2 linked regions of the Endozoicomonas gorgoniicola genome follow. The protein of the gene in region 2 interacts with the protein of the main gene of each other region in a pairwise test. Links are inferred from orthologs where the notes say so. Each region holds a gene or a part of one and is shown on either strand. Other genes may lie near its edges.

What was found.
Region 1: the proteins of NX722_RS16100 (region 2) and NX722_RS04415 interact in binary tests that used the Escherichia coli proteins (3 or more experiments, as listed by UniProt). The link is inferred for Endozoicomonas gorgoniicola from one-to-one orthologs.

The regions. Positions count from the first base shown.
Region 1 is NZ_JAPFCC010000001.1:942,902-957,792, reverse strand. The notes cover bases 728-3,692. They hold NX722_RS04415 (helix-turn-helix domain-containing protein), read right to left. Parts: upstream 2,736-3,692; coding sequence 1,719-2,735; downstream 728-1,718. Other genes in these bases: rlmN (23S rRNA (adenine(2503)-C(2))-methyltransferase RlmN), read right to left, coding at 3,592-3,692; pilW (type IV pilus biogenesis/stability protein PilW), read right to left, coding at 2,725-3,495; hisS (histidine--tRNA ligase), read right to left, coding at 728-1,612. Outside these bases: NX722_RS04425 (YfgM family protein), read right to left, coding at 1-265; more of hisS, read right to left, coding at 341-727; more of rlmN, read right to left, coding at 3,693-4,737; ndk (nucleoside-diphosphate kinase), read right to left, coding at 4,785-5,216; NX722_RS04395 (CAP domain-containing protein), read right to left, coding at 5,485-6,798; NX722_RS04390 (VOC family protein), read right to left, coding at 6,959-7,294; NX722_RS04385 (helix-turn-helix domain-containing protein), read right to left, coding at 7,359-7,946; NX722_RS04380 (alanine/glycine:cation symporter family protein), read left to right, coding at 8,300-9,682; NX722_RS04375 (hypothetical protein), read left to right, coding at 9,947-11,734; NX722_RS04370 (sodium:solute symporter family protein), read right to left, coding at 11,795-13,336; NX722_RS04365 (hypothetical protein), read right to left, coding at 13,303-13,527; NX722_RS04360 (acetate and sugar kinases/Hsc70/actin family protein), read right to left, coding at 13,586-14,773.
Region 2 is NZ_JAPFCC010000001.1:3,492,979-3,507,855, forward strand. The notes cover bases 5,851-8,801. They hold NX722_RS16100 (rod shape-determining protein), read right to left. Parts: upstream 7,870-8,801; coding sequence 6,832-7,869; downstream 5,851-6,831. Other genes in these bases: mreC (rod shape-determining protein MreC), read right to left, coding at 5,851-6,646; NX722_RS16105 (hypothetical protein), read left to right, coding at 8,383-8,801. In the rest of the region: NX722_RS16075 (YhdP family protein), read right to left, coding at 1-2,973; rng (ribonuclease G), read right to left, coding at 3,091-4,563; NX722_RS16085 (Maf family protein), read right to left, coding at 4,643-5,230; rod shape-determining protein MreD, read right to left, coding at 5,253-5,741; more of mreC, read right to left, coding at 5,738-5,850; more of NX722_RS16105, read left to right, coding at 8,802-9,525; NX722_RS16110 (serpin family protein), read left to right, coding at 9,761-11,104; Asp-tRNA(Asn)/Glu-tRNA(Gln) amidotransferase subunit GatC, read left to right, coding at 11,729-12,016; Asp-tRNA(Asn)/Glu-tRNA(Gln) amidotransferase subunit GatA, read left to right, coding at 12,124-13,575; Asp-tRNA(Asn)/Glu-tRNA(Gln) amidotransferase subunit GatB, read left to right, coding at 13,593-14,877. UniProt on the Escherichia coli protein: Forms membrane-associated dynamic filaments that are essential for cell shape determination. Acts by regulating cell wall synthesis and cell elongation, and thus cell shape.

The sequences.
Region 1 (14,891 bases), 2.5 Mb from region 2 along the record:
CGTCCTGCAGATTGCTGACCACATGAGTCATCGTGGTTTTCTGCTCTTCTGACAGGGCTTCAGCCATCTGGCCTGCCTGAGTGGTTTCCAGCAGATTCTGATACAGGGCAGAAGCCGCAGAGGCAGTTTCATGCTGATTCTTCTGATAAGCCTTGTAGCCAAAAATGGCCGCCATGGTAATCACTACACCGTAAACGGCTGGTTTGCCATATTCATTCCAGACGCGCTTAAGCAGCTCAACTTCTTCTTCGTCAGTACGGTTCACACTTTTACTCCTGAGAAACCTTTTCTAATCATCTCAGCCACCTGTACCTGACAGTTGCAGATACAGGTATCAGGGTTATTTTGCCTGCAGGTACTCAATCGCTGCATTAACGTCCATGGTCTGCTGAGGTTCGTCGCCGATCAGAGGCTTAACAGTGACAGTACCGGCTGCCAGCTCGTCTTCACCCATAATCAGGGCAATCTCTGCGCCGCTGCTGTATGCACGCTTCATCTGCCCCTTGAAACCGCCACCGCAGTTCACCTGCATACGAAGATCCGGCAGGCGGTTGCGAATGGTTTCCAGCACCGGCATGGATCGTCCACTCACACCTTCACCACGGGTAACTACCGCAACATCAATGGTCTTGTTAACGCTGTCCGGAATCAGGTTCAGGGTTTCCAGCAGCAGGACCAGTCGTTCCTGCCCCATGGCAAAACCAACGGCGGGCGTTGGCTTGCCACCCAGCAGCTCCACCAGGGCATCATAACGACCACCGCCACACACGGTTCCCTGGGCGCCCAGGCTGTCTGTAATCCATTCAAACACGGTTCGACTGTAGTAATCCAGCCCCCGCACCAGGGTTGGATTTACAATATAGTTAACACCTGCCGCATCAAGAATCTGCTTCAGTGTTTCAAAATGCTCGCGAGACTCATCATCCAGATAATCCTGCAGGACAGGCGCATCTTTAACGATTTCCTGAGTACGTGCATCTTTACTGTCGAGAATACGCATCGGGTTGATGCTCAGGCGACGCTGGCTGTCTTCATCCAGTTCGGATTCATACCGGCTCAGGTACTCAACCAGAGCTGTACGATAGTTCTTACGAGCCTCCAGCGTACCCAGGGTATTCAACTCCAGGCGCACATGATCAGTCAGCCCCAGCTCTTTCCAGAAACGGGCGGTGAGAAGAATCAGTTCGGCATCAATGTCCGCACCGGCCATACCAAAGCTTTCCACACTGAACTGGTAGAACTGGCGGTAACGACCTTTCTGCGGACGCTCATAACGGAACATGGGGCCGGACGTCCACAGACGCTGAACCTGGTTATACAGCAGGCCATGCTGAATCGCTGCGCGTACACAGCCTGCGGTGGCTTCCGGACGCATTGACAGACTTTCACCATTGCGGTCAGCAAAGGTGTACATCTCTTTTTCAACAATATCGGTACCGGCACCAATGCCACGGCTGAACAAGCCACTGGGCTCAACAATAGGCATACGCATCTCACTGTAGCCGTAGTTAGCCATCAGCTGCCGGAATTTACCTTCAAGATATTGCCATGCCGGACTCTGATCTGGCAGGAGATCGTTCATGCCACGAATAGCTTTCAGTTGCTTTGCCAACTTCTGACGCCCTCTAAATCCTCAACTGTGCCGACCAGACAGGGCTGACCGGACAAAAGGAGCAACTATAACGGTTCCGGCTTAATGATAACAGTCAAAATACAGATTAACCGGCATCTTCAGAGCCAAGCACCAGGCTCACCACATTGCGGCCCGGTTCAGTGGCCTTCACCTCTACCGGTTCACCATGGAAGGTGGCAGACTGAACACCGGCTACGTTGCCAAAGCGTACCTGAATGGTATCAGGAACTTCCAGATCCAGAGTGGATCCTGCTTTTTGCACATCGGTATAAAGGCTTTTTCCCGCCATATCACGAACCTGAATCCAGCAATCCTCAATAAAGCGAATCACCAGGTGCGTCTCATCCGGCAGTGCCAGCTCAACGGGAGCAATACCCGACACTTCCTGCTCTGTTGTCTGAGCAGTCTCAGGGGCATTGTCAGACACCGCCGGAGCGATCAGTTCTTCATCAGGCTGAACGGAATCTGCAGGCTGCTCTTCCTGATCATCTTGTTCTGGTGCAGCCTCCGTCACCGGATGAGTGGGGTTGCCAACAATAAGCTCAGGCTCAGGCTCAGGGACGGCCGGGCTTTCAGAGACTTCAGCAACAGCAGACGTATTGGCTACACGCCCACCACCCCAGTTGTAATAACTGAATGCCACCACCAGCAAAATAGCAATAACACTGATCGCACCGCCAATACTCACGACAGGAGAAACCTGACGACGAATCTCTACATCTTTTCCTTCAGACAGCCTGGGTGTTTCTTTACCGTTGTCTCCGGTGAACTGATCAAACCGTTGAATAATCTCATCCGGGTCAAGATCCACCAGGCGGGCATAACTCCGAAGATAACCCCGGACAAACATCAACCCTGGCAATTTATCAAACGCACTGCATTCAATGGCATCAATATACGACGCAGGAATTTTAAGGGTTTCTCCCACCTCTTCGGTTGTCAGCCTCTTCTGCTCACGGAATCGTTGCAGTCGCTCACCTGGAGATTGCAAGCCTTCTTCTCTTTCCTGTTCGTGTGTCGACTGAGCATCGACCTGTGTGGATTCGTCCAAGAGGCTTTCACTGTTTGTATCGGTCTTTGTTTCTAATAAGTCAGTAGTCATAACTGCTTCGACTCCGGGTATTCCGTCCCGCTTCCGGGCTGGAATAATAACGCTGCAGCTCATTAGAATAACGGGCTGCAGCGTTATTGTCGCCGTTGGCTCTGGCCAGCCTGATGCCCAGCTGCAGGCTACGCTCATTTTGCGACGACAGTGTGACAAATGTCTGATAATGCTCCCAGGCCAGAAGGTACTCCCCCTGCTCATAAAGCAGAGACGCCAGTTCCAGCCGGGATCTGGGCAAATTGGCATTAAGTTTCAGGGATTTTTCAAAATTCTGCCGAGCCAGACTGCGCTGCCCCTGCTGCAACGCAACCCGCCCCATATTCTCGAAAACACGACTGCGCTGAGAATAGCGAACATCATCTCCAGCCAGTGTAAACTGACGGTAAGCTTCGCTCAAACGGTTCTGGCTGAAAAGAAATGCGCCATAGTTGTTGTGTATTTCTGCCGAACCGGAACTGAGAGAAAGCGCTTTGCGAAACGACTGTTCAGCCAACTTGTCTTCACCTTGCAGCTGATACACCAGGGCAAACATAGCATGCACATCCGGCGAGCCGGGTCGAAGTTCCAGAGCCCGGTTCAGAGGTTTGATGGCATTTTCGGTATAACCCTGCTGCACATACCCCCTGGCCAGATCGATATAACTTCGGACTGCCTGGTTTTTATCTGTCGGCCGGTTTCCTGTGGACACGCACCCCGACAACATCATACTCAGCAATGCGAACATGAAAGCTGAACAAAGCTTCCGTTTTGCAGTCATGTCTCTCCCCAAATTATTAGTACTGGCCAAATTATTAGTACTGTCCATCAGGGCAGCACACTCAGTTCATGAGGCGCACTGCTCTGCAAAGGCTTATCAGGCTTCCAGCTGCCTGGCTTCGATATAACGCTGGCTCCGGCGGGTACGGTCATTGACCTGACCCACCAGCTGGCCACAGGCAGCATCGATATCATCCCCCCGGGTTTTGCGCACGGTTGCATTGAAACCCGCAGCCTGCATTTTCTCCTGAAAACGGCGAATGGCATTATTGCTGGGGCGCTCATAACCGGAATGGGGGAATGGGTTAAAGGGTATCAGATTCAGCTTGCATGGCACATCCTTAAGCAGCTGAATCAGTTGCTCTGCATGTTCCGGCTGATCGTTCACACCCGCCAGCAGAGTGTATTCGATGGTCACTACACGACGATTGTCGGGCAGAGAGTTCATGTAAAAATCAATGGCATCCATCAACTGAGCCAGTGGGTACTTTTTGTTGATGGGAACCAGCACATTACGCAGCTCGTCGTTCGGCGCATGCAGGGACACCGCCAGCGAAACATCCGTCACCTCGCCCAGCTTTCGCAACATAGGCACAACACCGGAAGTACTCAGGGTTACCCGACGCTTGGACAGGCCATAGCCAAAATCATCCATCATCAGGTTCATGGCATCCACAACATTGTCGAAGTTCATCAACGGCTCGCCCATTCCCATCATCACCACATTGGTAATACGGCGGTCTATTTTGGCAGGTACATTGCCAAAATGACGGGCAGCCACCCAGACCTGACCAATGATTTCAGCCACTGTCAGATCCGAGTTAAACCCCTGCTTGCCAGTCGAACAAAAGCTGCAGTCCAGGGAGCAGCCTGCCTGAGAGGAAACACACAACGTGCCACGGTCTCCTTCAGGGATATAAACGGTTTCAACACAGCTGCCACTGGTTACCCGTACGACCCATTTGCAGGTGCCGTCTTCGGAAAAGTGGCTGCTGACGATTTCAGGCCCGCGAATTTCAGCGACCTGTTTCAGTCGCTCACGCAGAGCCTTGCTGACATTGGTCATGTCGTCGAAGCTGTCAACACGCTCATGGTGGATCCACTTCAGCACCTGCTGAGCGCGGAACTTCTTTTCACCAATGCTGACAAAAAAGGCTTCCATCTTACTGCGGGACAGACCCAGCAGGTTGGTTTTAGCCATTTCATTTACTTCAGAGACGGACTGACCGACTGTTTCTGACATTTTTACACCTCAAAATCGCCGGGTATTTATACCCGGCAATCGTACTATCATCTCGTTCGCGGACAGAGTTCCGCTTTATCAAAGAAATAAGCGATCTCCCGAGCTGCTGATGTTGGAGAGTCAGAACCGTGTACGGCGTTTTCGTCAATGGTTTGAGCAAAATCCGCACGGATGGTTCCTGGTGCTGCTTCAGCCGGATTGGTCGCTCCCATCAGTTCCCTGTGCAGGACAACGGCATTGTCTCCTTCCAGGACAGACACTACGACCGGGCCAGACGTCATAAAGGCCACCAGATCAGGAAAAAATGGCCGTTCTTTATGTTCTGCATAAAAGCCTTCTGCTTTCTCCTGACTCAAATGGATCATCCGTGAGCCAACGATATTCAGACCTGCTTTTTCAAAGCGCTTGTAAATTTTACCGATTACATTTTTTGCAACAGCGTCCGGCTTAATAATCGATAAAGTGCGTTCTACGGCCATTTACACTCTCCAAACTCATTTTTGTTCGTGGCCTATTATTCCGAAGAAAAAGGCCGTTCTTATAATTCAGTTCGAGACATTCTTCACGACCATCTGTAAGTTCCAGAGCCTTGCTTACAGGAGTATCGCTACAGAATGGCATGGCGGCATTGTAAACGATGACAGTGGAACTGTCAGTCTTTATGACCCGCAGCCCGCCGTCGGATTACACGTTGCAGGCAGCGAATCTGTTACATTCATTGACGGAGTTCATCAACCTCCGTAAAGCCTAATCCCGGGCATTAACGCTGATCTCCATGTTGTTGTCGGCATTTCTGATAATCAACCTGTCTACGTAGGACTGAACTTTGATCACATTATCCCCCACAACTTTAGTCACGTAGTTGCCTGACTCCCAGTAAACAGTCTTAATGTTATTGATTGCCTTTCGCGGGGTCAGGTTCCAGTCAATAACAAGCAGGTTCACCTCTCCCTTTTTGACAGACACTGTCTGTTGAAGGTTTGAAATATTGATCACCTTCCCTTCCGGCTTTTGAACGGTAAATTCAGATTCCCGCACCTGCCATCCGTCGCTGAAGTGGTTATACTTCATCACCATGCGGTATTGACCGCCCACCCTCAGGGGAGATTGTGGTATCCAGGCATTTATTCCCGGTCGGTTTGCGGGCAAACCTCTGTTGACTGGAACCAGGGTTAAAATTTCATCTGAACGGATGTCAACCAACATCATCAGCAGACCGAAAATTTGCTTTTGTGTCTCCGGAAGCAACTCAACACTGATCATCTGCCCCCTTAACGGACCAGGATCGTCATCATAATGTTTAAGGTTTGAGGACAAAGGATCAACCACAGCGCCATTAAACGGGTACATCACAAAGCCGCTGTTCTGCTGGCGAACCAGACTGGCTGCGTCATAACTGACGCGCGACTCCAGGACTCCCAGACCATTACCGCAAAAAATGACCGAACAGGTCCTCATGCCCGCAGGACAGTTCTTAAACGCTTCTTTTGCGCAGAGTTCCCTGGTCTTCTCATTGAACACGCGACCATAGTCATTGCCCATCATAAAGACATAAAGCCTTCGTGACTCACTGGGAAAAACTGACTCAATACGGCAGCTATAAAACCCAATATCGTTAAGTTTCGGATTCAGAAAGTTCAATCTATGTCCCATTGAACTCATTAAGCTACTTATGGCTTCAGCCCAACTTTCAAGACCTACATGAATATTCTCAGCAACACCGGAAGTATATTCCTGCTTTTTCGCCCGCTCTCTCATATTGCCTGTGTAGTACTCTGAACCCGCTATATCCTGCTCATCATGCCAGCTGATTTGACCTGTATTCAGGCTCTGTCTCAGCCGATCATAATGTTCAGACCAGTAGAGGCAGTGCCTGCGTGAAGCGTCTTCCAGGGCTTTATTAAATTGATAAACAGACTGAATACCTGCATTTTTCCGCTCGCTGTTCAGTATGTCCAACACCGCTTTAGTATCTTCTGCATTTCTGTCATCTTCAGCAATTAACCCTGCAGAGTTAATCGTGACAAGAAGCACCAACAACCATTTAACAGCAGATTTCATTGTGTATGCATACCTGTTCAAACCATAATCAAGCATGGACTATAGCCTGAACAATAAGTTCCGGTGTCTGAAAGTCTTTATAACCCGTCGCCGGGCTGCAACCTTACTGAACTTCCCTCTATTGAAAATTTCAGCAACACCCTGAAATCCTGACAGCCTTTTATATTCCTGCCTCTGCAATCGTCCGGTCTACCTGCAAAAATTCTACCGGCGCACCGTTATCCTCAATAAAAGCGACCCACACCCCGGGGCTGGGACTGTTTGGTTCAATGATGACGTGCTTGTCCTTAATGGCAGCCTGCAGGTCGTCCACTTCAAAGCAGACATGAGGGACGGTCTTCACCAGCTCGGGGTAGTCGGCGTCTTCTTCAAAGCGCATCCATTCCACTCCGTAAGGGTTGCGCCCAAAGCCGCTGACATACATTTTCAGGTGAGGCAGGTGTTTCTCGTCCTTTAACTTTTCTTGGGTAGGAATACCAAGATGATGGTATTTCATGCCTTTATTCTCCTGTAGATTCTGCCCCATAGTATGGCATCACTCCCTTCAGGCTGCTTTAGAATCAGGCGGTCACCCACAACACCACAGCGTCTTCTTCACTGAGCGATACCAGCACATGTCCCATTTCGGCATCATAATAAGCGCTGTCGCCTTCATCCAGTTCAACAGGCTGGTAGAACTCGGTAAACAGCGCCAGTCGACCGCTCAATACCAGCAGAAATTCCTCCCCCTCATGCCGCACCCAGTCCTGATAGTCATCAAAAGAGCGGGCAAACACGGTGGTCCGGTAGGGAATCATGCGCTTACCCGACAACTCATCTGCCAGCAGCTCATGTTCGTAGGTCGTGGTAGGGTGCAACTGCCCTTCCCCTTTACGGGTTATGGCGCGCCTGCCAGTGGCAGAGGTTCGGGTGTCGGGCTGGGTGAACAGCTGTGGAATATCAATCCCCAATCCAGTGACCAGTTTGGTGACCGCTGCAAACGTGGGGGAAATCTGTTCATTTTCGATCTTCGACAGGGTGGAACGTGCCAGCCCGGTCAGCTTGCTGGCTTCCTCAAGGGTCAGGTTCTTGCTCTGTCGAATATCCCGAACCCGCTGCCCCAGTTGCAGAGGCTCAACAGACGCTTCTCTGTCGCCGCGCGTAACCATTACTGACTGTTTTTCGCGTTGTAAAAAATAAGCCTGCTCAGTCATTTTTATTTTTCACCTGCATGAATTGATCCAGCTTAGGAGCAACTGAAAAAGGGCAACTAAAGAAGTATCGGCAATAGTAACCAAGCCGAGCCGTGAATTAAAGGAAGACTCCCTGATTGACGACATTTGTTTCCTATATGAAACCCGCCAGACCTTATGCAGTCTGAGCCTCCGTTGAATTTTCCCACCTAATTCATTAAGTTAAAGCCACCTGCGAACGGACGATTTTTGCTGGAATTTTCACAAGGTTAGTGATGTATCTCCGGTCTGTGACGCAGCTGAACAACAAGCTAACAGCGGATAAAACCATGGAACAAATAACAAATATTGTGAACGCCATTAACGGGGTCGTCTGGGGACCGTTAATGCTTGTTCTTATTCTGGGGGTAGGGCTATTCCTGATGCTGGGTCTGCGGCTGATGCCACTGCTCAAGCTGGGAACCGGTTTCAAACTATTATGGAGTGGTCGTACACCGGCAGAAGGCGACGACAAGGCGGGGGAAATCTCACCCTTTCAGGCATTGATGACGGCCCTGTCGGCTACCGTTGGTACCGGTAATATTGCCGGCGTTGCCACTGCCGTCTTCCTTGGTGGTCCCGGAGCCCTCTTCTGGATGTGGTGTACAGCACTGGTAGGTATGGCCACCAAGTTTGCAGAAGCGGTACTGGCTGTAAAATTCCGGGAAGTAGACGACAAAGGCAACCATTATGGCGGCCCTATGTACTATATCAAAAATGGCCTGGGTTCCCGCTGGGCATGGCTCGGCACACTGTTCGCCCTGTTTGGGGCTATCGCCGGCTTTGGTATCGGTAACACGGTGCAATCCAACTCGGTCGCTGCGGCTCTGGAAGCCAACTTCAGTCTGCCAACCTGGGTAACTGGTGTAGCCCTGATGGTTCTGGTAGGCCTGGTGCTAATTGGCGGCATCCGTCGTATTGGTCAGGTCGCTGGCGCGCTGGTTCCCTTTATGGCCATTACCTATCTGTTAGCCGGGCTGGGTGTTCTGGCGATTAATGCCGCTGCCATTCCTGAAGCTCTGTCACTGGTCTTCACCTATGCCTTCTCGCCGGTTGCCGCTACCGGTGGTTTTGCCGGTGCAGCCGTGTGGGCAGCACTTCGCTTTGGTGTTGCCCGGGGTATTTTCTCCAACGAGGCTGGTCTGGGTTCTGCCCCGATTGCCCACGCTGCTGCCAAAACCAAAGACCCGGTTCGTCAGGGCATGGTTGCCATGCTGGGTACTTTTATCGATACCATTATTATCTGTACCATCACCGGCCTGGTGATTATCACCTCTGGTCTCTGGACTTCCGGTGAATCCGGTGCAGCCCTGACTTCCATGGCATTTGCCAAAGCCATGCCGGGCGTTGGTAACTACATTGTTACGTTCTCGCTGACCATCTTCGCCTTTACTACCATCCTGGGGTGGAGTTTTTACGGTGAGCGCTGCCTCGTATATCTGTTTGGCCCTCGTTCAGTGAAGCCGTACAGGGTTCTGTGGATCATAGCCCTGCCCATTGGCGCAACTCTGAACCTTAACTTCATCTGGCTGGTTGCTGATACTCTGAATGCCATGATGGCCATACCTAACCTTATCGCTCTCGTGCTGTTAAGCCCTGTAGTGTTCAGGCTGGTGCGCGACTATCTGGCAAAAGAAGCCGCCGAAAAAGAAGGCAGGAGCATCACTGAATAATTGTTGACAATACCCTTAGCAGAGCAGGCCATGAATTCTACAGAGTTCATGGCTTTCTATTTAATAAAGCAGCAACGCCAACTGTCAGGTAGCATTTTAAAAAAACAAATAATCTGAATAGCAAGAGGTTTATAAACAGCTATATTCAAGCGTTTACACACGTATACTTCAATCCTCATGAAAAGCTTCTCATTAAGTTCCTTCATAATACGAACATTGCCGTTAACTTTTTTATTTCCGTGTCTACCTGCTACAGCACAAGACATGCGCCGGGAATATACGTCAACGGTTATGACTTCAAAAGAGACTCAAACATTAAGTGATCTGTGCAATTCTTCCGTAGATAAGGAAGACAGGCTGAGCAAATCAATTCAAATAGCTGCGGCGACAGTACTAAGCAATATTCAAAAGCAATTTCCCTACAATCAGATATCCCGATGCGTCGTACTTTTTCCAGACGGAAAGCCTGTTGATGAGACGATCGAAGAATATAACCGTTTCAGACTGCCGGAAGATAAAGAGAATACGGCCTTTCTGCTGCCCGGACCCGGCGTTAAAACACTACTGCCGAATCCTGGTCAGCGAGGCGAGGGGCTAAGTATGGTTTATGCCAAGGGAACTTATCACCTTCTTCCGGATCACTGGAAAAAAAGCTATAAGGTCAAAAAAAGTATCACTCTGGAGAAAGGTCAAAAACTGATAGGTGTTCCGCTAACCCCTGAAGCAAGGCTGGCAAATGACTTCTATATTGGCCTGAAGCGTACTTCGAACCCCCATGATCTCAATGAAAACAGCCTTATCGATTCAAGTACGCCGGGAATATTGATGGCAGGGCTGTCTACTGCACCTGTTTTTTTATCGACACTGGATAAGCAAAACTCAAAGCCACTCACTTTCGACTCAGAATTAATCAGTTTCAAGCTCAATTCAGAATCATACAACCTGGACATACAGCCCGAAAAAAACATTATAAACATTTTTAACAATGAGCTGATCCAGCTGACCTGGCAAACCATCTCAGCCTCCATAAATAAATCACTTTTATATTTTGGCGAAACATCAGATAAAACCCTTTTCAATATAAAAGGTAATCGTTTTTTTTCATATAACAGCCAGTCAAATATCAAAAGTTCTGTCCTTCTCATATCAGATACTGACTCCAATAATTCTGAGTATGCCCTGAGAAACGCAACATTACTTAAGTTAGAAGGCAATCATTTTTTTGGAGAATGCAAAAGAAACCTGATTAACGGGGTCAGAACCAACAGTGAAAATTACTTTGTTCACAACAACCTGTTTGAGTGCTGGATGAATGGAAACGATGCCGCTGACTTAAACGCCCCCATTTCTGATAATTTCCGGGATTCTGACAACAGTAACCGTATTTTCCGCTATATCAGCGATAAGGATGAAAATGGATTTAAATGGTTACCGGATGCCAACTTTCTCTCTGACTCCATGCCATCAGACACAAAACATCACCGTCGAAGGTATTCCAGAGAAGCTGAGCAATCTGACAATAAAAAATCTGACAATAAAAAATCTGACTCCTTGTCTAATAAGAATAAACCCAGTACCGCCGCTTATATTGGCCTGGGCATTTCAGTATTTGCATTAGGTGTAGCCGGCATTGTTCTGACTTGTAACTTTTTGACCCAGAGGCAAGTTCGAGAATTACGCTCTCAGCTTAACGACTTGTACCGGCAACAACGTACTCCTCAACCCCAGAGACAAATGAGTCAACACACATACCATTTATTGCCAACTCAACAACCAGGTTTTCCCGGTCAAGGGTGCCAGTCAGTTACACTTCAACCACAGGTACATGCACCCCGGGTTCAGGCATATACACCTCATCGTTTGCTACCTGTTGCCGAAGCGCCTGTAACCACTAACCAGGGGGCATCTACATCTACATCCACGCCCACGGAGGCTCGTTCGCCTGAGGCCAGATTTTGCATTGAGACGAAAAAAGCTTACTTTACGACAAAACAAGATTATGACAAATATGTAAAAGAGTGTGCTGACGAGAGTGACCAAATAGACGAATGACGGCGAACATGCTCTCCACCTTCTTCCCTCAGCAAGGAACGACGGTGTTAGTATATTTCACTATTCATTCTTTTTTTGGCTGCCTCTGGAACCACGGTTGTTTGCACTCATGGGATAAGCACTCTTAGTCCATAAAGCTAATGACCTTTTCTTTGCCACCAGAACAATGACAAAGTGATGCATAAAAATACCGGCAACGTTGGCGGCCAAAGCCACCATGCCGTTATTAATGCCATAAACAGAGCGAACCCCCAGAACCAGCTCGGTGACCAGCACCACCAGACCTGCAACCAGCCCCAGAAAAACAGAAGACGCCCTGAGTGAGGGTCTGTGCAGTGCCAGTGCAAAACCCGGAAAACACTGCACCAGCAATTCCAGCTTGAGTTCAAGCAGGTGCCACAGGGTAATATCCCGGTAAAGCGCTGCAAGAGAACAGAGCATCATGACCACAACCGCAATCAGATAGTCCTGTCGAAGATCGGTTCGAACAGAAGCTTGAGTAAAGTCGTGTTTGATAATGGACACCAGCGACAGCAGTACCGAGTCAGCCGTTGACATAATGGCTGCCATCACCGCCATCAGCACCAGAGAGGCTGCGAAATAGTTAACAGCGCTGCTGTCAGCCCACTCTTTTAACACCACAGTCAACACCTGGTCGACATTGATATTGGCCCCACCAAGCAGTGACAGAGACGACCAGCCTGCGAAAATAAGAACCACTCCGCAGATGACAAGAAACATGTTGGACAGCGCCAGTGAACGGTAAAGTACCCGGGTGGATGACGCCGCAAAAACACGCTGCAGCCCCTGCGGGTAAACACAGACAGCCAATCCTCCCATTAGCATAAGGCTGAACCAGCGAGCCTGAAAGGTGTAATCGGGAACCCTGGCACTCTCAGGTCTGTACTCAGTGACGCCGGCAACGATTTGCTGTAAACCACCAAAGTTGCTGGTGATCCAGTAGCACAGGCTGACAATTCCAACAATGGTCACCAACCCCTGAATCACATCGGTCCAGGCCACAGCGCGCAAACCACCTACCGAGTCATAGAGCAGAATAACCAGACCAAACAGCGGGACAGCCATGCTGTAGGGAAGCTTGCTGTCCGTCAGCACTACCATGATTTCGCCCGCCGCTTTGAGTTGAGCAAACAGATAGTTGGCCAGACAGAGGCAGAAGCAGAGCGTGAGCAGTTGCCTCAAAGGGGCTGCCCACGGCTGGGCAGCGAACCGAAACCGAATCCAGTCTCCGGGGGTAACAAAATGGTTAGCCAGAGCAACCGGTCTCAGCCCGGGAACAATCCAGCGATAACTGACGCTGATGGTGGCCCATAACCCCATTGCCATGATCCAGTGATAACCAAGCAGATAGGCCTGTCCGGTGTTGGCCAGCAACGTATGGCCACTGGCTATGGTGGCAAAGAGCGTCAGGGACAACACAAACAGCCCCAGAGAACGGCCAGCCAGATAATGATCCGATGCCGTATGCCTGGTGCTGGATTTTTTCGCTTTCAGACACACCGGTATAAGTAGCAGGAAATAAGCGATAACCAGTGTTAGCTGAAGCGTCATTCCGTCGCGCTCTCGGCAAACCACAGCCATACGTTGATGCCGGTTGCAATGGCATAACACAGAAGTGCTGTAAGTACCCAGTCAGGAAAACCTTCAAAGGTATAGGCAAACTGCCCGGGAGTTCTATACCAGGGAATGGATATAAAAAACAGGGAGTACATGCCGGACTTCAGGAGAGTCTGAAAAATTTGCCCGCGCTTGCGTCTTAACATCACACTCACTCAATTAAGCTGGAAATAAACTCCCCCACCCCGGGTGCCGGGGTTTGGCGCCAAAGGCCTACAGGTCAGTATGAGTATTCTCTTTTGGATTAGAAGAAGTAGTGACAAAAGGGGTAAGCACAACACCTAATGGCCAGTTTAAGTTATAGGAAACAGTTGAAGCCGTTTTAACAGGGAGACCTGCAAAATCCAACCGATACCCAAGTGTTAACAAGTCCTCCTCCAGAGCTGAATCAAAGCAGATATGCCATATAAAAGGTGATGCCACATAGGAAGTTTTCCCAGCCTTTAAGTCCATCCAGGATTGTTTGCAAAAGTCCTCACCCTGCTTGCCCAGATTTTTAATGGAATAGTTCTTCGTGATTCTTAGCTCTGATGCTGTATAGTCATACCCTGAGATGAGAAGAAAGCTGTGCGTATTTCTGACAGGGTGTAATTTAGTGTAGTTGTTAAGTTTTTGCACATCTGTAATCAGCGGCATAATTGCCTTACTGCAGGCATCAAAATCACCTGTTCCTTTTTTACCATCAGGTAAAGTGAAGCCTACAGGGAAACATGCTTCCTGATTCAGGTACTGGCTCATTGCCAGATTAAGCCCTAAGCCTAAAAAGCTTTCTGTATTAAGTTTGTAAGTTTTTCTGTTTATTTCAACAGTAAAGTCCTCTTTATCATTCACTTCATAAGCAATCTGCGTAGACGCACCGCCCATATCGAGAACGCCTTGTGTGTCTCCCTGTAATTTAAATAAATTGTTGACATAATTTAATGCCAGCCAGGCATACAGAGCCTCTTTCCGGCCTGGTATTGTTTCTACGTCAATGTCTGATGAAGGAAATTCTGCTTTTAACCATTTTTTCACTTGCTCATTCAGGGATGCTCTTATATCAGGATTGATTTGTCGCATACCAGCGGTTGAATAAAAATAAATATTACTAATATTGTCTTTGTTGACTGAGCCAAACAGATTCTCCAGATAGGTATCCAGATTATTTGCATCTACGTCTTGAATCCCTCCTTTTTGTTTGCTTGACGTTTCCTTTTCAATAACAGGAATCCCGGTATCAGGATCAGGTGAATATTCATAGATATAGAGCCTTGAACCGGTACTGCCCGCATCCACTACCGCAATCTTCTTCTCCGCACCAAAACTATAATCTGCCATTACTATTGAACACGTCATTGCAAAGATACTGACGAACTTACCTGACAACATAACATCACACCATGCTTTTTTGGTTGGTAACACCCGCCATTGAAACCTGGTAAAGCACTTTCTCCGGGGAGACTCAAGGAGCGTGTCGGACAGGCTCCGGAGCAGAGTGAATATCAAATGTCTGATACCCCAAACAACAGGGCATTGATAT
Region 2 (14,877 bases):
TTCGGACAGTTCAGGAAGGTGCAAACGGTTCAAGTCCAGCGTAAAGGGCAGAGATGGACGACTAGGGATTAATAATTGCCCGTCAACAGGTTCACTGTTTACGGTAACCTCAGTATAATTTGCGCCCGGTTTGACCCTGAGCAGTAAGTCATCCCAGGAATATTCGTCATAAATGAGTTTATCGATTTTGACATTATCCATTTCCACCTGGGACAACAGATTAAGCTCGTCTTCACCGGGTGGCTGCCCATCAAAAATGTCAAACCATGGACCAATATCCAGTTCTGGAATAGAGCCCGATACCAGAATTTTATCCGGCTCTATTACTGGTAAAGCACCGTCTTTGCCCAGATGAACCGCAGCGGCTTTGAAGTCAAACTCCGGATCAAACAGAAAACGGGCTTGTCCTACATCACCCAGCCGGGCAAATAACTCATTTCGGTCCCTGAAGACATTCAACCTGATATCCATAGGGTTCTTGTCTTGTGCAGCAATACCCAGAGGCGCTGGCAACTCAATTTCCAGACCTTCGAGGTCACTCTGAATAGAGAGTTGTGCCTGCAGGTCTCCGGAATTTTGCAGTATCAGGCTGCCAGTGTAATCAGCAGCGCCTTCCAGCAGGCTGAGAAAGTCCAGTTCCAGCCAGCTCTGCAGGGAATCGGTAGCCATCTTCCCTTGCCAGTTCAGCTCCATGGTTTCATTGCCCCGATAATCAATGGTTGAAGCAATAGAGCCGCTGACTTTGTTCCCCAGGAATCGGGCTTCTATCTGATCCGCCTGAAGGCCGTTTTGTAAATCATACGAGAATGCACCACGAATCTGGTCAAGCTGCACATCCGGAGATCTTGTCGCAAAGTAACCATTACTGGTTTCCAGACCGATCTGAACACTGACCTTTTCAACATCCTCGATGGGTAAAGCAAGATTGAAATGACCTGAAAAGTCACCATCCATTGCCCAGCCCCTGGCGCTATCATCGGCGTATTCCGCCAGCGGTGTTTCAGTCAGAAGCCGTATAATATCTTTACCCGGTCCCTGAACCTTGCTGTCTAAATGCAGTGTCATCAGCTTATCGTTCAGGTCGAGCGATACTTTTGCCTGCTCCAGCGTCGTATCAAAGGTTTTGCCACGCTCTGCCTCAATCAGGACTTCATCGTCATCAACAAATATCCGTCCCTTCAAATCAGTGACAGCAGGCCAGTCCGGATCATAGACAAACTCACCTTCTTCAACATCGAAAAACAGGTTCCATAACAAAGGTTCTTCTGAATCGCTGTCCAGCGGGCCTTCCATGCTGAAACCACCCTGATGGATAGTTGCACCGACGATGGCGGTTTCCAGCCACTCTGACAGGTCTTTGTCGAGTATATGTACAGGCAGGTATTTTTTAGCAAACCGGGCATCACCATCGGCAATACCTATATCAATATCCAGATAGTTAGGCTCGTTCGCCTTACGACCAAAAGGTATGTCCAGCAACATTTTGCCATTCAACGAGCCTTCGTCGCCGACCACCGAGATATCATCACTCTTCAAACGATAGATGTCGTCCACAACATCCCAGTAGAGCCTGGCTTTGGCTGAATAAAAGGTCCACCCGTCATGAAACAGCTCAGGAAACCCAAGTTTGAAATCTTTGGTTTCCAGATCAAAATAGCCACTCAGGGTATTCATGTGCAGCCAACCAGACACATTGCCCGCCGATGGCGCACCTTCCCAGGCACCCACAGCGACATTGCCCAGTCTGGCTTTAGTGACGATGGAGCCGTCTGCCAGAGGGTCCCGGTCAGGCAGATAACGAATCGTAATATCCCGAAGCGTTCCCGAAGGGTCCAGAGTACTGACCAGGTCAGCCGCTGATTCAGGCAGTAGTCCAGATTCAAGTGCCAGATGTTTAACCGGTACCAGGTCAAGCGTTTTGACGGCAAGATTGATGGTCGTTTCACCCTGATGATGACCACGAACTTCAGCGTTCTTAATCAATACCTGATTCTCACCCTGAGTCACGCGGGTATTATTAAACTCTGTACTCCAGTCCGAAACCACCTGTCCCTGGCTGTAACCCATTGCCTTTAGCTCTGTACTGAAAGAAGCCGGAACTGTAGAGAGTTGCCCATCTGTGCCATAAAACAGGTTCGTTAACGCCAGATCGCCATCAACCTGCCAGTGACCGGTCTGAAAACGCCACTGGCTGTCAGCGTCCAATCGGGCATCCAGCAGCCCATACTGGCTACAATCGTCGGTCAGCAGGCAAAGCCTGGAAAGGTCTGCATCCTTAACAGCCAGCGCACCTGACCAGTCAGAATTCCAGCGATTGGTTCCATTGCCATAAGCCGTAAACTCAACCGAACCCTCACCTATCTTTAGCAGCCACTCCAGTTGCTTCTGCCCGGACTTTTCACTTAATGACAGGTGATGAGTGTCAAATACTACCGGTGCCTGACCGTAAGGGAGCAACTCCAGCTTAATATTGGTCAGGTCGACATAGCCCTGCATGCTGAGCCAGTGCATCGTCGTCTGGAGGTCGAAGAATCTGGACGGCTCCTGCTCTTCTTCCAGTTGCCTGATGCCAAACAGCGACCAGTGTTTTCCAGCATCACCTTCCAGCACAACACTGATGGCACTGGCTTCCAGGTGATCTGCAATCGGGGTGAAATTGAGAAAGGACGCCACGGTGTTCAGTTCCACATTCAACCGTTCGACCAGAAAAGCCGGTCGGTCGGCTTCATGTCCCTGTAAACGTAAGCCTCGCAGTGTCAATGTCGGGTTAATGCCGTCCCATTCGGGTTCGAGAACATCAATAACAAAATCGGTATCCAGCTGATCATTCAGGTAACTGACAACGCGCTCATGAAACAGGGGCAACAGGCTAAAACTGACGCGCACACCAAGCGCCAGCAGAGCCAGTAACAGCAAGCCAGCCAGACTAAGCCTCAAACTCCAGCGTAAAACAGGTTTCAGAAGGGATAGCATCAACTATAAAACCTGTCGTAGTTCATTCTTTGTCTTTCTTTCATACACTCAAAAATGTGTGGCCGATATCGACATAGATAAACCTGACATCGGCCCAGTACGCTTTATTTATCTAATTCAGACAAGAATGACATCAAACTGTTCCTGACTGTACATAGGCTCAACCTGGAAACGAATAGTTTTTTCAATAAACTCTTCAAGGTCAGCCACATTGCTGGACTCTTCATCCAGCAGGCGATCCACCACTTTTTCAGAAGCCAGCACCGTGTAGCTTTTACTGTCATAGGCACGAACCGCCCGGAGAATCTCCCTGAAAACTTCGTAACACACGGTTTCTGCCGTTTTCAGGCTACCCTTGCCATCACAGGTTGAGCAGGTTTCACACAGTACGTTTTCCAGAGACTCCCGGGTGCGTTTGCGGGTCATTTCCACCAGCCCAAGCTCGCTGACTCCGGTAATGTTGGTTTTCGCATGATCTTTCTCCAGAGACTTTTCAAAGGAGCGCTGAACCTGACGCTGATGTTCCTGGTGGTCCATATCGATAAAATCGATGATGATAATTCCACCCAGGTTGCGAAGGCGCAGTTGGCGGGCAATGGCAACGGAGGCTTCAAGGTTGGTCTTGAAAATCGTCTCTTCCAGATTGCGATGACCGACAAATGCACCCGTGTTCACATCAATCGTCGTCATCGCTTCGGTCTGGTCAATAATCAGGTAGCCACCGGACTTCAGCTGAACCTTGCGGCTCAATGCCTTATTAATCTCATCTTCTACCCCGAACAGGTCAAAGATAGGACGTTCGCCCGGATAATACTCAACCCGTCCATCCACCTGGGGGACCAGTTTTTTCACAAACTTGTGGACTTTAGTGAAGGTTGCTTTGGAATCAATTCGAATTTTTTCAATGTCTGGATCCACCAGGTCACGCAATGTGCGCAGGGAAAGCGGCAGGTCTTCGTAAATAACCGCTGGCGCGCGGCTTGCTTTGATGGTTTCCAGCGTGGTGTCCCACAGCCGGTGCAGAAACTGGATATCGGCCATCACTTCCTTTTCACCAATGCCTTCAGCAGCGGTACGCAGAATAAAGCCACCCTTGTCCTGACAGTTTTCCTGCTCAATACATTTTTCTACCAGCTGCCGCAGGCGTTCGCGTTCATCGGCGTCTTCAATACGCAGGGAAATGCCCACATGGTTGTTCTGTGGCATCAACACAAGATAGCGTGCCGGAATGGAAATATGGGTCGTCAGGCGCGCTCCCTTGGTACCCAGAGGGTCTTTGGTCACCTGCACCACCAGCGACTGACCTTCATGCACCAGTTCACCAATGGGGCGCTCCACCTGTTCGTCGGTCCTGTCACTGTTGCGTGGCGCAATCTCACTGGCATGAATAAACGCAGCCCGCTCCAGACCGATATCCACAAAAGCCGCCTGCATACCGGGCAAAACCCTGACAACCTTGCCTTTATAGATATTGCCCACAATACCGCGACTGCGGGCTCGCTCTATATAGATTTCCTGAAGGACTCCATTTTCTACCAGCGCCACCCGCGATTCCATCGGCGTGATATTCATCAGAATTTCTTCACTCATTCCCTTCCCCTTAAGCTGGCATGGCAGTACACATCCAACGCTGTACCGATACCAGAAAAATCAAAACCAATAAAAAACATTACAGGGAATGCCAGGGAGTGATGCCAAATTCGCTTAAAACGTCTGCGGTTTCCTGTAGTGGAAGCCCTACTACACCTGAATAGCTGCCTCGAATCGATTCAACCAGGATAGCTCCGTACCCCTGAATACCGTATGCACCTGCCTTATCTGCAGGCTCACCCGTGGCGACATAGGCTTCAGCCCGTAGCCGGTCGAAAGGTGTCATCTGCACCTGAGTGGTAGAAAGTCGAACGATGGTCTTATGCCCATTGGTTACCGCTATGGCCGTCATCACTGCGTGACAGTTTCCACTTAATGACAACAGCATATCACAGGCCTGTTCAGGATTATTGGGTTTACCGAGTATTTTCGATCCCATGACAACGGAGGTATCGGCCGCCAGCAGGGGTATTTCCGGCAAACCTCTGGCCTGCACCTCCACCCATCCGGCCCGGGCTTTTTCCCCTGCCATGCGGCAAACATAATCCCCCGGGGCTTCATCGCCCCCGGGGGTTTCATCAATTTCAGACACCAGCTGCTGAAAGGGTATGCCAATCTGTTGCAGTAATTCCTGTCGCCTTGGGGACTGGGAGGCCAGATAAATCATATTGCACGCTCAAATTACACGCTCAAATTACACGAAAGTAACGCCGCAGAAATCTCAACACCCCGGACACCCAGGGCCATAAGGCCGCACTGCTGACCGAAGGCAGCAGGTACCATAAAGAGGGAGGCGTTCCACCGAGCAGGACTCGCATCCACAGGTTGAGCATCTGGTATAGCCCGATGATAACCAACACCATGAACGCTTGTTGCCACCAGGGGAACATTCGCAGCCGCCGATGCAGACCCAGCCCGATGACGGCCACCAGTAGCAGTCCCATAGAACTCTGCCCAAAATACGTTCCCAGAAAAACATCAAGAACGATGCCGGTCAGAAAGGCGAACAACAGACCAAAGCGTTCCGGCAGCGCCATGATCCAATATAAAATCACCATGGGAATCCACGCTGGCCGGGCAATGGATAACCAGGCAGGCATCGGCAATATGCTCAACACATATGCCATCAGCAGGCTAACCCACACCACCCAGTGAGCATTGGCTCTCTGTACACTCATGAACCTTCTCCCTGCTGCTCGCCGGTCGTTTGCCCGGTATTTTCCTCTGGCGCTTCTTCCACCGACTGGCCTGGTATTGACTCATGGGGAGTACGGAACACCAGCAGAACAAAACGGCTGCGATTCACTTCTGCCAGCAGCTGAATTTCTACGCTGGCAAACGCATCACCGGGGTTATGGGTGACCTTGCGGACTTTGCCCAGGGGGTAGCCGGCAGGATAACGCTGCCCAAGCCCGGAACTGGTTAACAGGTCTCCTTCCCGTATATCTGCAGTATCAGGAATATGCATCAACTCCATGGAGTCCGGCAGCCCTGTGCCAGCGGCAACAGCCCTGTAGCCCGTCCGGTTGACCTGTACCGGTATCCGGCTGGAGTTATCGGTTACCAGAACCACCCGACTGCTCAGCGGTGTGACTTCAATTACCTGCCCCATAACACCATGGGCATCAACAATCGCCTGCCCTTCAAACACGTCGTTTAAAGAGCCTTTATTGATGGTAACTATATGCCTGAAAGGGTCCGGGTCCACCCCGACGATCTCAGCCACCAGCACCTGTTCATCCACCAGTTCGGAGGAATTCAGCAACTCGCGCAGGCGAATATTCTGTGCCGTCAGGCTGGCCAGCTTCTGGACCTTCTGTTCCAGAATCAGGGTTTTGGCTTTGAGACGGGCGTTATCTTCCATCAGGTCACTGCGGGAAGTCACAATTTCATCGGCCACGCCCCAGACCCGGGAAGGGATATCTGCAAGAAACTGAACCGGTGTTGCAGCGGCCGTCATCCAGTTACGGACAACGGATAAATAATTAAAACTGTGATCAACAAACAATAGCCCCAGAGACAGGAGCGTCAGCAGTACAAAGCGCGTTGCCAGTGATTGTTGTTGGCTGAATATCGGTTTGATAAAAGTGCTCCTTTTATCATCAAAAGCATGAAAGGCATCATGCCATTAACGCACTATTTTTCCTTAACTCCGTTAAACGCGAAAAGGCCAAACAAGCAATCCTGTTTGACCTGTCGCAGGCTGGACAGCCATTCAGGCTTCCAACAGCTTCGGATGGGAAACCCACTCCGATTGTGGAGTCGCCATCAGTCAGTAGACAGCAGATCCATACGATGCTTATCCATCATTTCCAGCGCACGGCCACCACCACGGGCCACGCAGGTCAGAGGGTCTTCAGCAATCAGAACCGGCAGCCCTGTCTCTTCACTGATCAGCTTGTCCAGGTCGCGCAGCAGTGCGCCACCTCCGGTCAACACCATGCCACGTTCTGCAATGTCTGAAGCCAGTTCCGGTGGAGACTGCTCCAGAGCACTCTTGACCGCCTGAACAATAGCACTGAGGGACTCCTGCAGTGCATCCAGAATTTCAGCACTGTTCAGCGTGAAGCTGCGCGGAATACCTTCTGCCAGATTGCGACCACGCACATCAATTTCCAGCAGTTCATCACTTGGGTAAGCAATCGCAATTTCCTGCTTGATGCGTTCTGCCGTGGCGTCACCAATCAGGCTGCCATAATTGCGACGAACATAAGTCACAATGGCATCGTCAAAGCGGTCACCACCAAGACGGATAGACTCGGAATAAACAACACCGCTCAGGGAGATAATAGCGATTTCAGTGGTACCACCACCGATATCCACCACCATGGAACCGCTGGCTTCTTCAACGGGCATACCAGCACCGATGGCTGCCGCCATTGGCTCCTCGATCAGGTATACCTCACGGGCTCCGGCACCCATAACGGATTCGCGGATAGCCCGTCGTTCAACCTTGGTAGATTTACACGGCACGCACACGAGAACCCGTGGGCTTGGTTGAATAAAACTGTTCTCATGCACCTTATTGATAAAGTGCTGGAGCATTCGTTCACACACGTCAAAGTCGGCGATAACGCCGTCTTTCATAGGACGAATCGCTGTGATATTGCCTGGTGTACGACCCAGCATGCGCTTGGCGTCAGCACCAACCGCTACCACACTCTTTTGCGATCCCAGATTGCGAATGGCCACAACCGATGGCTCATTCAGGACAATGCCCTTTTCACGGACATAGACCAGTGTATTGGCGGTTCCCAAGTCGATCGACAAATCGCTGGAAAACAGACCCCGTAACCTTTTCAGCATCTTGTGAGTTACCTTGACTCAAGGCTTTCTTTAAAATGGCGCAAACTCTATCAACGCATGATATTCAGAGCAAGCATCAAATCCTAGCACTTCTTTGTTCTGACAGGGTATTTATCTCATAAATCAGTCTGGTTTTGTATAGAAAACAGCCAGTAGCATGAAGCGCACCTGCACAGTGGAACGGACTCAGGAGGATATACACACTCTCCGGGAACCACTGGATAATTCGCCGTATCCGATCACCAAAAACCAAAGGCATAGTTAATTAACCCTGTCTTAGGAGTCTATCGGACTTAAGTCCGATAGACTCCTAAGGTAAAAGTTACCGGAAAGTTGCTCATGTGAAAACCACTTGGGTCAATAGTTACAAAACGTTTATGTCAGCCTGACCAATTTCTTCGTTGAAGGGCTTATTTCAGAAGGGTTTTAGCAAAAAAATGAACTTTTTTTGCTTTTCCAATTCTAAGGGGTTATCTGAAAATATCTCTATTTCTACCGAAAAGGACCGAGTCAGTGACAACGAAACTATCTTTTATCCTTCTGTTTGCAGGATTTTATGCTGTTGCTTCACCATTGATACCAGAAAATCCCATATCCTTTGCCAATGATATAAGCGACGAAGATTTCAAAAGCAGCTGCAATGGGTACATAACGAACAGTGTTATGGATGATTTTCAAAAAGAAAATTTCTGTTCAGAAATGTCATACCAAAGAAGAAGACTCAAGCACGAGCCTGACTCGACCTATTGGAAGCCTCATAATCGGCTAACGTTTAACCTCAGCTATCGCGGACAGATCTCTGGCAAATACTATGAAGCAAAGATATTTCGAACTAATGAACATAAAAAACTTATTGGTTACATTAAGAAGCTAACTGATGATTATCAGTCAAAAGATAAGCAGGGTTTGATATCGGATCTGAATAAAGCCGGGATTTACTTCTTATTTCCGGTCTTGACCTATACCCTGGACTACCCGGAGCAGTCTGTAGCTATCAGTAGTGGCGACGTACCAGGCACCTACGCAGATGATATAAAGGGATCACTACACTACTCAGATGTCGATGTATTAATCAATATTCAAAGGAATTTTTTTACCAATATAGGTGAAATGGTGGCTATTCTGGACAAACATGTCGGAGCGAACTCACCGGGTGAAAGGTTCGATATACCAAATTTCATTTCATCACAACATGCCCTTTTCCAGGCAAGGAAAAGATATCCTGACCTGTATATTCCCATAGCAGAACTGGAGTCGGGTAAGAACAGCTCATACCGCAACTTTAAAACTTTTGTCTGGTTTATTGGTTATGAAAACTACAAAGTAGTCGAGCGCATAAATTCAAACAATAGATTTGATAAGAAGGATTGGGTAGAGAATCAGAAAGTTGCCAATTTTGCCATCGAGTCTTTTAAAGTTATCAGAGATGCCTACTTCGAATATGTCCGTAAAAATACAGATGAGAATGGTTACTTCCATGGCACAGAAAAGAAACCGCTTATGGCAGAGGTTGACTTTGATGATCTGTTAGAGGTGCTACAATCGAAAGCCCACCATGAGGGCATATACAACGTCATCAAAACTAACCGGGACGTAGGTTTTGATCCGGGCAAAATGAACCTGGACAAACTAAAAAACAAACATACCGAACTTTAAGGTCTGTTAATCACGCAATGTTGCAAAAAGGTGTAAAGGTGCGGAATAAACTCTGAACCTTCATCCCTCCGAAATCCCTACGAAGACAGGGAACCATGATTTGTAGTGTTTTTCCAAAAAAGCCCCCGGGTCTGGAAAACCAAAAAAGTTCATTTTCTGTTTATTATTGTCTTGCCTCTTTTTTGTTGTCTAGACTGGACTTCGACATCACATAACATCAAATCTGAGGTGTTAAATGAAGCTGTTAACTAAAAGAGTTATTGATAAGCTTATTCAATCCGGAATGTTTTCTGTCCTGTTTTTTTCCGTTTGTTTATTGTGTTTCCCTTTGCAGGTTTATTCTGTCAATAAAGAGTGTCCGAACTGTCAGGCAAATTATAATGATGAAGACTTTCCCGACTGTCCGTTATGTAATTCAGAACCCGATCATCAGGAAGTGCCTTCCCAGTCTTTACTTGAGCACATCCAGAATCAGGCTTTACGACTATTCGTTCAGGCCGCGCAATTGCAAGTTAATTTTGTACTTTCCCCTGATAGCGTGTTTCGAACGCTGTTACTGATATTTGGAGCGTCTGCCGGTGAAACCAGGTCAGAACTTAGCAGGTATTTGACAGGAGAGGATGATTCCGCTTCCGGGCAAGGGGCGGTCGCTAATCTGGCAGAGGAGCAGGGCGCGACAGCGGCAGACGGGGAAGGGGCTGTTTACTTATCGGCAAATGCTGTAGTGGTATCTTCTGAGCTTGGTATTAGGGAAAGCTATCGAAACGCGCTTGAGCAGCAGGACAATACTGTTCTTCATGACGGTATTGATTTCTCGAATACTCCTGCTCTGAAAAAATTAGCTGGTAAGCTTAATGAATATTTCTGCAGAGTCACCCGGGGGATGATTCCATCTCCCTGCTCAGCTTCAGACTGGAAAGAAAATCAGTCGGTATTATTTATGAATGCGGTCTACTTTTCGGGGGACTGGGAAGATGAATTTGATAGAAACCTGAACTTAGAGTTTACTTTGGCTAATGGTGAGCGGGTGCATTTGATAGACTCTATGGAGCGGAACATTGAGAATGGCAGATATGCTTATTACGAATTCTGGCGTGCTGCTGCCATTCCTTATCAGGGGGATTATGAGATGGTTTTTGTCTTACCTCCGAATGACACCATGCCCAATGAGGTATCACCAGAAATAATAATTGGGCTGTTCTCATCGTTCCAGACTGTAGAAAAACTTCATGTTGAGATGCCATCTTTTTCGTCCCAATCCAAGGTCAGTTTAAATGCTCCACTGGATCAGTCAGGCCTGTCTAGTTTGTTCACACCAGGAGCTGCAAATTGGGGGGGGATGGTCGCAAGTTCGCCAAGCCCTTTTTCCATAAGTCGTATTACCCAGGATTGCCACATAAGGGTTGATCGAAAAGGAACCGAAGCTGCGGCTTTTACGAGGTCGTATGCTACATTTTTGTCTGCAAGATTCTACCCGAAGGAGATCATTTTTGACCATCCGTATCTTTATATATTACGTCACAAAGAAACAGGCAGGATAATCTTTATTGGGCAAGTTTATGACCCTCAGCCGGAGTAAACGATTTTCGGGCAAAGGAGATGAGCGCAGAATTCGAATCATAACTCCGGGCTTGTGCTTGTCACCGGCGTTCTGGCGTCGAAGGGATTGGGGCAGACTGACTTGACATCCTCCCCGCCCTGAAGGACGGGGATTCCTGTTAGTCACCTAACAGGTTCCTGTTTCACAGTTCGTTGCTCAGGGAACAGCTTGGTTATCGCATAAAAGTTCCACAGTGGGAACTTTTACGGTGACGAGCCAACCCATGTTCCCCAAGTCTCACACGAACTCCGCAGGCTTAACATTCCTCTAGCCCAGAGGTAGGTCTGCAAGAGACAAGAAGAAAATAGTGCATAGGCTTGCTCTACGCAAGCCCCACTTACATCCCCGCACTAAAAGTACGGGGTTTTACGTGGATTCGATAAACCTTGCATAGGTATTGACTCAGGTGGTTTCCACATGAGCAACTTTCCGGCTTCGATCTGGCAAACCAGAAAAAGTATTGTTAAATTTAATCACGCCAACACCTTGAGATTCCTCCCCATAGACCATACATTTAGCGATTATTTTTGGTATTTGCACTGACGCCTGCCTGTCAGTGCAAATACGTTGCCCCAATTCAAGCACCCGATTCCGGAGATCACCATGGCTATTGATGCCTCTGAAATTCAGAAGGTTGCCCATTTGGCACGCCTGTCTATTGATGACAGCCAGGTAGAAGCCACCGCTGGCACCATCAGTAAAATTCTGGATCTGGTGGACCAGATGCAGTCTGTAAATACCGACAACGTAGAGCCTATGGCCCACCCTCTGGACGCAACCCAGCGTCTGCGTGAAGACGTTGTGACCGAACCTGATAATCGCGAAAAACTGCAGAGCTGCGCGCCTTCGGTCGAGGACGGCCTGTTCCTGGTACCCAGGGTTATTGAATGATTGCTGATTCATTGATAGCCGGACTCAACCAGACCAGCTCCTGACACGATGTTCTAACACTCTGTCCTGACACTTTTTGTCCTGACACTTTGCGATTGACAAACACCATGTACGAAAAAACTCTTTCCGAACAAAGCCAGGCATTAGCTGCTGGCGATATTTCCAGTGTCGAACTGACACAGAGCTATCTGGACCGCATTAAGCAGCTGGATGCCGACTACAACAGCTTCATTACAGTCACTGAAGAACTGGCCCTGACACAGGCAAAAAAAGCCGACGAGCGTCGTACAGCTGGTGATGCCTCTGCCCTGACCGGTATTCCGCTGGCTCATAAAGACCTCTTCTGCACCGAAGGTGTTAAAACCACCTGCGGCTCCAATATTCTGGACAACTTTGTTGCCCCTTACGAGTCCACCGTGACCCGCAAGTTCAGGGAAGCCAGTGCCGTGATGCTGGGTAAAACCAACATGGACGAATTCGCCATGGGTTCTTCCAACGAAAACAGCCATTACGGAGCCGTGAAAAACCCCTGGGATACCAAAGCTATTCCCGGCGGATCGTCCGGTGGTTCAGCTGCCTGTGTAGCTGCCCGTCTGGCAGCCGGCGCTACCGGTACTGACACTGGCGGCTCCATTCGCCAGCCAGCTTCTCACTGTGGCATTACCGGTCTGAAACCAACCTATGGTCGTGTATCCCGTTACGGCATGATCGCCTACGCATCCAGCCTTGACCAGGCAGGCCCAATGGCAAAGACCGCTGAAGACTGCGCCCTGATGCTGAATACCATGGCAGGCTTTGATCACCGCGATTCCACCTGCATGGATCGTGAAGTACCGGATTACACCGCCACTCTGAACGACTCCCTGGAAGGCATGACCATTGGCCTGCCAAAAGAGTACTTCTCCACAGGACTGGACGCTGCGGTTGAACAGCGCATCCGTGATGCCGTTGCTGAATACGAAAAACTGGGCGCTACAGTAAAAGAAGTCAGCCTGCCAAACCTGGAGCTGTCCATTCCATCCTATTACGTGATAGCCCCGGCAGAGGCTTCCACCAACCTGTCCCGTTTCGACGGTGCGCGTTTTGGTCATCGCTGTGAAAACCCGGCTGACCTGATGGATATGTACAAGCGCAGCCGCAGCGAAGGTTTTGGCGAAGAAGTCAAACGTCGTATTCTGGTAGGCACCTATGCCCTGTCTGCCGGTTATTACGATGCTTACTACCGCAAGGCACAGCAAATCCGTCGTATGATTCGTGACGATTTCATGAATGCCTTCGAACAGTGCGACATCATTATGGGGCCAAACGCTCCAACGCCTGCGTTCAACATCGGCGAAAAGAGCGATGACCCGGTAGCCATGTACCTGTCCGATATCTATACACTGTCTGTTAACCTGGCAGGTTTGCCGGGTATGTCGGTACCTGCAGGTATCGTTGAAGGCCGTCCGGTGGGTCTGCAGATGATTGGTCGCCATTTCGATGAAGGCCGTCTGCTGAATGCTGCACACCGCTTCCAGCAAGTCACCGACTTCCACAAAGCCAGTCCTTTTAAAGCCTGATACTGAGGTAACATACAATGCAATGGGAAACAGTGATCGGGCTGGAAATTCACGTACAGCTCGCAACCAAAACCAAAATTTTCTCCGGCGCGTCCACGGCGTTCGGTGCTGAACCAAACACCCAGGCCTGCGCCGTTGACCTGGGTCTGCCGGGTGTACTGCCTGTCGTGAACGAAGAAGCCATTAACATGGCCCTCAAATTTGGTCTGGGTGTTGATGCAGAGATCAACCGTGTCAACGTATTCGAGCGTAAGAACTACTTCTACCCGGACCTGCCAAAAGGCTACCAGACCACCCAGCTGGACAAACCTATCGTTGGTGCAGGTCATGTCGACATCACCCTGAAAGATGGCTCGACCAAGAGCATTCGCATCCATCATGCGCATCTGGAAGAAGACGCAGGTAAAAGTCTGCACGAAGATTATCACGGTATGTCCGGTATCGACCTGAACCGTGCAGGCACGCCACTGATCGAAATCGTGACCGAGCCTGATCTGCGCAATGCGGAAGAAGCCGTAGCCTTTGCCAAAAAACTGCACTCCATCGTCACCACGCTGGGCATCTGTGACGGTAACATGTCCCAGGGTTCCATGCGTTTTGACGTTAACGTTTCTGTTCGTCCAAAAGGCCAGGAAGAATTCGGTACCCGTACCGAAACCAAAAACCTGAACTCTTTCAAGTTCATGGAAGCGGCGATTCTGAAAGAAGTGGAACGCCAGATAGATGTGCTGGAAGATGGTGGCAAAATCGTTCAGGAAACCCGCCTGTACAACGGTGACACCGGCGAAGCCCGCTCCATGCGTAGCAAGGAAGAAGCCAATGACTATCGTTACTTCCCCTGCCCGGACCTGCTGCCAGTAGTAATTGAAGACAGCCGTCTGGAAAAACTGCGGGCTGACATGCCGGAAATGCCGGATGCGAAGAAGGCTCGTTTTATCAGCGAGTTTGGACTGAGTGATGTAGACGCAGATATCCTGTCCGGCGATCAGGCGACAGCCGACTTCTTTGAAGCCGCCGCTAAAGGCAGTGATGCCAGGCTGGCATCCAACTGGGTACTGGGTGAAGTGTCCCGATCCCTGAACACCAATGAAATCGCCATTGCTAACAGCCCGGTCACTGCTGAGATGCTGGCAGGCCTGATCGTCCGTATCAAGGACAACACGATTTCCGGCAACATTGCCAAAAAGGTGTTTGAAGCCCTGTGGAACGGTGAAGGCAAAGACGCTGACGAAGTCATTGAGAAAAAAGGTCTGAAGCAGGTCACCGACACCGGTGCCATTGAAGTCATGATCGATGAAGTTC